Regions from separate parts of the Pseudarthrobacter equi genome, predicted to be linked through region 2. Evidence: predicted binding sites of a transcription regulator. Region 2 holds the regulator's gene; the other holds the start of a gene.

Region 1 (4,417 bases), 160 kb from region 2:
GTGCTGGAGCGGCCCCGCAGCCCGTTCGCCGCCGGCCTGGCCGGGCTCAACTTCGTCACCGGCACGCTGACGGCTTCCGGGATCCGGACGGCGGGCGGCCAGGGAATCGGCCCCGGCCTGGAGATCGCGGGGCACCTGGAGGAGCCGGGCGAAACAGGCCAGGCAGGCGCCGCCGGGCTGCCGGGCGCGGCCGTGTTTCCGCCGTCGGCCGTGTCCGTATTCCTGACGGACGCACACGGAAGCCCCCGCAATTCCTTTCCCGTGGAGGTCACCGAGCTGGAGCCCCATGGAGACCAGATCCGGGTGCGGGGAGGCGGCCTGGCCGCGGACATCACACCCGCGGCCTCGGCAGAGCTGGGCCTGGCGCCGGGGGTCCGGGCCCACTTCGTGATCAAGTCCGCGGCTGTTTTCATCTACGCGACGTGATGTCCAAAGTTATTTACATATTCTGTCAAGATCAGTGACAAACTTCACAGCCTTCCGGTACCGTTCGGATGGGCGGCAGGCCATCGCCTCCACCCATCAACCGGAACTGACCCCGTCCGCGCCTCAACCGGCAGCGGTGCGGGGTCACCTGCGAAGGAGCCACCGCTGTGAAAATCGCCAGAATCCTCGCCGCCGTTGCCGCGACTGCAGCGCTGATGGGCCCGCTGTCCGCACAGGCCGCGCCCGCGCCGGGCGGTGACACGGCAAGCCCCGACATTGCGGGCGGCAGCACCACCACCATTTCCGCAGCCCCTTATGCAGCGCAGATCTCCTTCGATGCCACCGGCACCAACGTGGGATGCACCGGCAGCCAAATCTCGGCCAGCTGGGTGATCACGGCGAAGCACTGCAATTCCGCCTCCCTGCAGTCCGTCCGGCTGGGGACCACTTATCTGGAGGCCGGCGGCACCGTGAAGACCGTGGCCGCCCGCTACGCCTCCAGCACCGGCGATGTCCTGCTGCTGAAACTGTCCACCCCGCACTACGGCTCCTACGTGGGACTCTCCGGCTCGTTCCCCGCCATCGGGGCTCCGGCGAAGGTGTACGGCTGGGGAGACCAGACCGAAGGCGCGGGCACCATGTCCTACAACCTCAAGACGGCCGACGTCACCGTGGCCGGCCAGGGCACGGACACCTACGGCGGACCCTCCGTCCGGACGCAGTCCCAAAGCGGGCACACCCTGGGCGGCGACTCCGGCGGCCCGCTCATTGTCAACGGCAAGCTGGCAGGTGTCCTGTCGACGTCGAGCATCCTGCCCAGCCCCAACCCGTCCAGCTTCACCAGGTACTACAACGATCATGCATCCGTGTCCCGCAACCTCAGCTGGATCACCAGCGTCTCAGGGGTGGGCGCCTCCTGAGTTCCGGTCTTCGCGAATTCCGCCCGTCCCGGTAAGGGGCGGGCGGTGCCGGTTCCCGGGGGTTCCGTGGGGCCGGCCGGCCGGCGGGTGGCTTGTTGGGGGAGCCGCCCGCCGGTTTTTGCGCGTCCCGCCGCGAAACCGGCCCCGGCGGGGACTCTGCAGTGAAGCGCCGAAGGTTCGCTCTGGGAAAACAGGGCCAAAGGACTGCGTTTTTCAAAGTTGAGCGTAGTACACTCAACCTTAAGAAAAACCCGCCCCTGAAAGGAGCCCTCTTTGGACGTCAAATTCACCACCAAGAGCCAGGAGGCTCTTTCGGCTGCCGCCATGAACGCCTCAACGGCCGGCAACCCGCAGGTGGAGCCCGCCCACATCCTCAAGGCGCTGATGGACCAGCGCGAGGGTGTGGCGGTGGCACTGCTGAAAGCCACCGGTGCCGAACCGGATGCCGTTAGTGTCCAGGCCAGCAGCGCCATCAAGTCCCTTCCCTCGGCTTCGGGCGGATCTTCCCAGCAGGCCCAGCTTTCGCGCCCGGCGCTGCAGGCCATCCAGAATGCCAAGACCGAGGCCGAAAACCTCGGCGACACCTTCGTGTCCACCGAAGTCCTCCTGCTGGGCCTCTCTGCCGGAAGTGACGCCGTCGGGCGCCTCCTCCGCGAAGCCGGAGCCTCTCACGAAGCCCTGGTGGCCGCCCTGTCCGGCGTCCGCGGCGACCGGAAAGTCACCAGCCAGGACCCGGAGAACACCTTCCAGTCGCTGGAAAAGTTCGGCACTGACCTCACGGCCATGGCCCGCTCCGGCAAGCTGGACCCGGTGATCGGACGCGACACCGAAATCCGCCGCATCGTCCAGGTGCTGAGCCGCCGCACCAAGAACAACCCGGTGATCATCGGCGAGCCAGGCGTGGGCAAGACCGCCGTGGTGGAGGGACTCGCCCAGCGCATCGTGGCGGGCGACGTCCCTGAAAGCCTGCGCGGCAAGACCCTGATTGCCCTGGACCTGGCCTCCATGGTGGCCGGCGCCAAGTACCGCGGCGAATTCGAGGAACGGCTCAAGGCCGTGCTCGAGGAGATCAAGAACTCCGAAGGCCAGATCGTCACCTTCATCGACGAGATCCACACCGTGGTGGGCGCCGGCGCTACCGGCGACTCCTCCATGGACGCCGGCAACATGCTCAAGCCCATGCTGGCCCGCGGGGAGCTGCGGCTGATCGGTGCTACCACCCTGGATGAATACCGCGAAAACATCGAAAAGGACCCGGCCCTGGAGCGCCGCTTCCAGCAGGTCTACGTGGGGGAACCCAGCGTCGAGGACACCATCGGCATCCTCCGCGGCCTGAAGGAGCGCTACGAGGCGCACCACAAGGTCACCATCGCGGACTCCGCCCTCGTGGCCGCCGCCACCCTGTCCAACCGCTACATCTCCGGGCGGCAGCTTCCGGACAAGGCCATCGACCTCGTGGACGAGGCCGCGTCCCGGCTGCGCATGGAGATCGATTCCGCCCCGGAAGAGATCGACCAGCTCCAGCGCCTGGTGGACCGGCTCACCATGGAGGAACTGGCCCTTCAGGACGAAAAGGATGCCGCCTCCGTGGAGCGGCTCGCCGCGCTGCGGGCTGACAAGGCTGACCGCGAGGAGGAACTCAACGGTCTCAAGGCCCGCTGGGAAGCCGAGAAGGCCGGCCTCAACCGGGTGGGTGACCTGAAGGCCAAGCTCGATGAACTGCGCGGCGCGTACGAGAAAGCCGCCCGGGAAGGCGACCTGGAAACCGCCTCCCGCGTGCTCTACGGCGAGATCCCCGCGCTGGAACGCGAGCTCACCGCCGCCGCCGAGGCCGAGGCCGCCGTGACGGACAAGTCATCCCAGATGGTGGCCGAACAGGTGACCGCCGATGACATCGCCGAGGTCATCTCCGCCTGGACCGGCATCCCCGCCGGGCGCATGCTGCAGGGCGAAAGCCAGAAGCTGCTGCACATGGAGGAGGAACTGGGCCGGCGGCTGATCGGGCAGGCCAAAGCTGTCACTGCCGTCTCGGACGCCGTCCGCCGTGCGCGTGCCGGCATCAGCGATCCCAACCGGCCCACCGGTTCGTTCCTGTTCCTGGGCCCCACCGGCGTGGGCAAGACCGAGCTGGCCAAGGCCCTGGCGGACTTCCTGTTCGATGACGAGCGTGCCATGGTGCGCATCGACATGTCCGAGTACGGCGAGAAGCACTCCGTGTCACGCCTGGTGGGCGCCCCTCCGGGCTACGTCGGCTACGAGGAGGGCGGCCAGCTCACCGAAGCCGTCCGTCGCCGTCCGTACTCCGTGGTGCTGCTGGACGAGGTGGAGAAGGCGCACCCCGAGGTGTTCGACATCCTGCTTCAGGTGCTCGACGACGGCCGCCTCACCGACGGCCAGGGCCGCACCGTGGACTTTCGCAACGTCATCCTGGTGCTGACGTCCAACCTGGGCAGCCAGTTCCTGGTGGACCAGACCCTCAATGCCGAGGCCAAGCGGAACGCCGTGATGGCCACGGTGAACGCGTCCTTCAAGCCGGAGTTCCTGAACCGGCTGGACGAGGTGGTCCTGTTCGACGCCCTCACGGTGGAGGAACTCGGCCACATCGTTGAACTGCACGTGGACGAGCTGGGCCGCCGGCTGCACGAACGCCGGCTCACCCTGGAGGTTTCGGAAGGGGCCAAAGCCTGGCTGGCTCTGTCCGGCTTCGACCCCGCTTATGGTGCCCGCCCGCTGCGCCGCCTGGTGCAGCGCGAGATCGGCGACCGGCTGGCCAAGGCCATCCTCGCCGGTGACATCAACGACGGCGACACCGTGGTGGTGGACACCGCGGCCGATCCCGGCGAGCTCACTAACGGCAACGTGGACGCCCTTACCGGTGCTCCGTCGTCCGGGTTGTCGGTGCGCCGGAAGGACTAGTTGACCCTCACAGCGTGCTGTCCGGGCGGGTAACCGTCAGGGCAGCACGCTCGCGTTGATGACGTTGCCGTTCGGGGCCGTCACGTAGCAGTCCGCCCTGCGGTCCCCGGCGTCCCAGCTGGTGCTGCTGGGGAAGCTGCGCTGGTAGTTGAGCT
Region 2 (4,417 bases):
GCGCGGCCGTGGGAGAGGCTCCGGTGCACGGAGTGGCGGACCTGGAAGCGGCCATCACCGCTGCCGCCGCCGCGCAGCCCGCGTGGGCTGCCCTGGGCCACGAGGCACGGTCCGCCGTCCTCCTCAAGGCGGCCGACGCCGTCGAACGCTCAGCGGAGGAGCTCGCCCAGCTGCTCTCCCGCGAGCAGGGCAAGCCCCTCAACGGGCCCAACGCCCGGTTCGAGGTGGGCGCCTGCGCGGCCTGGCTCCGCGCCGCGGCCGGCACTCCCCTGGAAACCGAAACCCTGGTGGACGACGGCGAAACGCGCGCCGAACTGCACTACCGGCCCATCGGCGTCGTGGGCGCGATCGGGCCGTGGAACTGGCCCATGATGATCACCACCTGGCAGATCGCCCCCGCCCTCCGCATGGGCAATACCGTGGTGGTCAAGCCGTCCGAGTACACGCCGCTTTCGGTCCTGGCGCTGGCCAAGGTGCTCAACGAGGAACTTCCCGAGGGGCTGCTGACCGTGGTGTCCGGCGGGCGGGAAGTAGGCGAAGCGCTGGCCTCGCACGGGGCGGTGGGCAAGGTCATGTTCACCGGGTCCACCGCCACAGGCAAGGCGATCATCCGGTCGTCCGCGGACACCGTCAAACGCCTCACGCTCGAGCTCGGCGGCAACGACGCCGGCATCGTCCTGCCCGGCACCGATCCCCGGGCGATCGCCCAGGACCTCTTCTGGGGCGCCTTCATAAACACCGGCCAGACCTGCGCCGCGCTCAAGCGCCTCTACGTACATGACTCCATCTACGACGCCGTCTGCGAGGCACTCACCGATGTCGCGAAGGCCATGCCGATGGGGAACGGCCTGGACGAAAACAACGTCCTGGGGCCGCTGCAGAACAAGGCGCAGTACGACGTCGTCGCGAACCTCGTAGAGGCGGCCAGGGCTTCCGGAGCGCGCATCATCGTCGGCGGAAACCCGGAAGCCAGCCAGCCCGGCTACTTCTACCCCGCGACGCTGGTGGCGGACATCGACAACGGCAACCCGCTGGTGGCCGAGGAACAGTTCGGCCCCGCGCTGCCGATCGTCCGCTACGGCAGCATCGACGAAGCGGTGGAGATGGCGAACGCCCTCGACGTCGGCCTGGGCGCCTCGGTATGGTCCTCCGATCCCGCGGCGGCCCGTGCGGTAGCTGCCCGGCTCGAAGCGGGCACCGTCTGGATCAACCGGCACGGCGCCGTCGACCCGCGGATTCCGTTCGGCGGGGCCAAACAGTCCGGCTACGGCCTGGAATTCGGCGCCGAAGGCCTCAAGGCCCTGGGCGTACCGCAGGTCATTAACGGCTAAATCATCAACGGCCGGTTCATCAACGGCTGGTTCATCAACGGCCGGGGGCTCCGGCTCACCCCATGGCAGGAGCCACCGAGGTGCGGGCGGACAGGTGGCGGCGGGCCCAACGGGCGAGCTTTTTGCCCTTGCCCTGCCACCAGTTGTCCTCGTCCTTGCCGTAGTGGAACCGGAAGATGATGGCGGTCAGCACGAACATGCCCATCACCACATCGATCCACGACGACACCACGATGGCCACCAGGACCGTCAGGGCATCGGCGATGACCGCCGGGATGGCCAGGGTCCGGAAGACGGTGCTGGCCACGTAGCGCCGGTGCGACCGCGGAACGGACGTTGCCCGGACCATGTCGAAGCAGACGCACACCACCACGACTGTTTGCCCGATGGCCAGCAGGGTCTGTCCGGGCACCGAAGCGCTGAAGGACGACACTGCTTCCATTCCCGGGCTCATGACCGGGCCAAGAAAAGAGAACCAAACATGGAATAACCCCCAGAAACGAATGGAACCACTGCTGCAACAGCAGTGGTTCCATTGAAGGTTTCCTTGGGCGGGGCTGCACGAGTAGTGGGTACTCTATTTTCGCCAAGCGGCCAGGCGCCGGTTACTCACCGGCCGGCTGCTGCCGCTACTGCCCGATGGCGCGGGGCCGCCACAGCACCACGGCCTGCGACCGCGGACGGGGGCGCTGGCCGCGGGCCAGGCTCACGACGTCGCCGGCCGCGCCCGCGGCAAAGATGCGGGAGTCGAACGCCTGCGGGCGCCGCCCCAGTTCCTCGGTCAGTTCCAGCACGCGCCGCTGCAGGGCAGACACCTGGTTTTCGAGTTCCAGGATGCGTTTGATCCCTTCGAGGGAGACGCCTTCCTGGGACAGCCGCTGCACTTCGCGGAGCATGTTGACGTCGCGCTGCGAGTACCGCCGGGATTTCCCGGGGGCACGGCTGGGTTTGACGATGCCCAGGCGGTCGTACTGGCGGAGCGTCTGGGGGTGCATGTCAGCCAGCTCAGCCGCCACGGAAATCACGAAGATGGGCTGGTCAGCGTTGATGTCCACGGCACACCTCCTCCGCTACAGCCGGGCCTTGGCGGCCAGGCCCTCTCGGACGTCAGCGCCGGCCGTGGCCTCGGCGAAAGCCTTCACGGCGGCCTCGGCCTCCTTGTTCAGGTTCTTGGGAACCGCGACGTCGATGGTCACCAGGAGGTCACCCGTCGCCTTGGAGGTCTTCACACCTTTGCCCTTCACCCGCAGGGTACGGCCCGACGGCGTGCCGGCCGGAACACGGACCCGAACCTTCTCACCGTCGATGGTGGGCACCTCGATGTCACCGCCCAGGGCAGCCTCGGGGAAGGTGACCGGGACGTGGATGCGGAGGTTGTCGCCGTCGCGCGTGTAGAACTCGTGCGGCTTAACCGAGACGGCAACCACCAGGTCGCCATTGCCGGCCTGGCCGGGCTGGCCCTTACCGCGCACACGGACCTTCTGGCCGTCCTTGATGCCGGCGGGGACGCGAACATCGATGACTTCGCCATTGGGTTCGCGCAGGCCGATGGTGGTGCCGCGGATGGCACCGGAGAACGAGATGCTGGTGGATGCGGTGCGGTCCGCGCCCTTCTGGGGTGTCCGCTGGAACCCGGGCGAGCCGCCGAAGCCGCCGCCGAACAGGTCCGCGAACTCGGGCGGGATATTGCCGGAGGACGGGTTGAAGCCGCCGGCGTGCCGTCCCGTGTTGCCGGTGAACAGGCCGCCGAACAGGTCCTCGAACCCGCCGTTGCCGCCCGCGGCACCGCCACCGCCGGGAGCGAACCGGGCGCCACCGCCCATGGCGCGGATGGCATCGTACTGCTGGCGCTCATCAGCATCGGAGAGCACCGAGTAGGCCTCGGAGACGTCCTTGAATTTCTTCTCGGCAGTTGCATCGCCGGAGTTGGTGTCCGGATGGAACTGCCGTGCCAGCTTCCGGTAAGCCTTCTTGATATCGGCGTCGGAAGCGTCCTTGGCAACACCAAGGATCTTGTAAAAGTCCTTGTCCACCCAATCCTGGCTAGCCAATGGCGTTTCCTTTCAAAAGTACAAAAAGCGTTAAGGCGAGGTTACCGCCAAGCGACGGACGGATAAGGGGCCCGGGAGTGGCATCGGGCCTGCCGAAGCGTGGCGGCTTGGTCCGTTAGGACCGAGCCGCCACGCGTAGGGGCGGGGCCCCTTATCCGTTCGTGAGCGAACTAAGCCGGAACAGCCACAATCACCTGTGCTGCGCGGAGCACGCGGTCGCCTGATTTGTAGCCGGAGCGGAGCACCTGGCTGACGGTGTCAACCTCGATGTCTTCGCCGGGCTGCTGGATCAGGGCCTCGTGGACCGTGGGGTCGAACTCCACGCCGGTTTCGTCGATGCGGACCAGTCCGTAGGTCTTCAGCGCGTTCTCCAGCTTGGCGGCGATCGCGGCGAAGGGGCCGTCGGTGAGGTCGCCGTGCTGCCGTGCGGCGTCGACGTCGTCCAGGACCGGGAGCAGGGAGTTCAGGACGCCGATGACGGCCATTTCCCCTGCCACGGCGCGGTCGCGTTCAACGCGCTTGCGGTAGTTGACGTACTCGGCCTGCAGGCGAAGGAGGTCGTTCTTCAGCTCGGCTGCCTCAGCGTTGGCGGACCCGGCGGGAACACCCTGGGCCACGGATTCCCCTGCGGGCACCTCGACGCCGTTAAGGATCTCCTCGGCCTGGGCCAGCGCGTCGCCGTCGGAATCCTGTGCGGAACCGGGCTGCCCGCCTTCAGGGTGCCGGGCCTGGCCGGTCACCGGGTCAACCTTGCGGTTGTCCCGGATGACCGGTTCCTGGCTGTTGCCCTTGCCCTCCTGGTTCGCGGATGAAGAGTGCTCTTCCTCGTTACCGTGATGGGGCATGGCTTACTTCTTCGCTTCGTCTTCGTCGATGATCTCGGCGTCGACGATGTCTTCGTCGGCCTTGGAGCCATCGCCCGCTGCTGCGCCTTCGGCACCCGCGGCACCGGTGGCGCCGTCCGGCGAACCGGCCTGGGAGTAGATGGCTTCGCCGAGCTTCGTCTGGGAAGCCTGCAGCTTCTCGAACGCGGTC

What was found. Region 2 encodes HspR, which represses chaperone genes until heat shock. Its sites were predicted from a motif close to AAGTTGAGTCNNNNNGACTCAACTT; they were not measured.
Region 1: a site for HspR is predicted at 1,563-1,587, ahead of clpB (ATP-dependent chaperone ClpB). Genes of this name have one in related genera too.

The regions. Positions count from the first base shown of each region.
Region 1 covers NZ_LT629779.1:4,238,146-4,242,562, reverse strand. The annotation lists gene BLT71_RS19330 (sulfate/molybdate ABC transporter ATP-binding protein) at 1-426, shown strand, start outside; gene BLT71_RS19325 (S1 family peptidase) at 594-1,346, shown strand; gene clpB (ATP-dependent chaperone ClpB) at 1,620-4,262, shown strand; gene BLT71_RS19315 (septum formation family protein) at 4,299-4,417, opposite strand, start outside.
Region 2 covers NZ_LT629779.1:4,400,659-4,405,075, forward strand. The annotation lists gene BLT71_RS19965 (aldehyde dehydrogenase family protein) at 1-1,331, shown strand, start outside; gene BLT71_RS19970 (hypothetical protein) at 1,387-1,773, opposite strand; gene BLT71_RS19975 (heat shock protein transcriptional repressor HspR) at 1,961-2,386, opposite strand; gene BLT71_RS19980 (DnaJ C-terminal domain-containing protein) at 2,402-3,382, opposite strand; gene BLT71_RS19985 (nucleotide exchange factor GrpE) at 3,553-4,227, opposite strand; gene dnaK (molecular chaperone DnaK) at 4,231-4,417, opposite strand, start outside.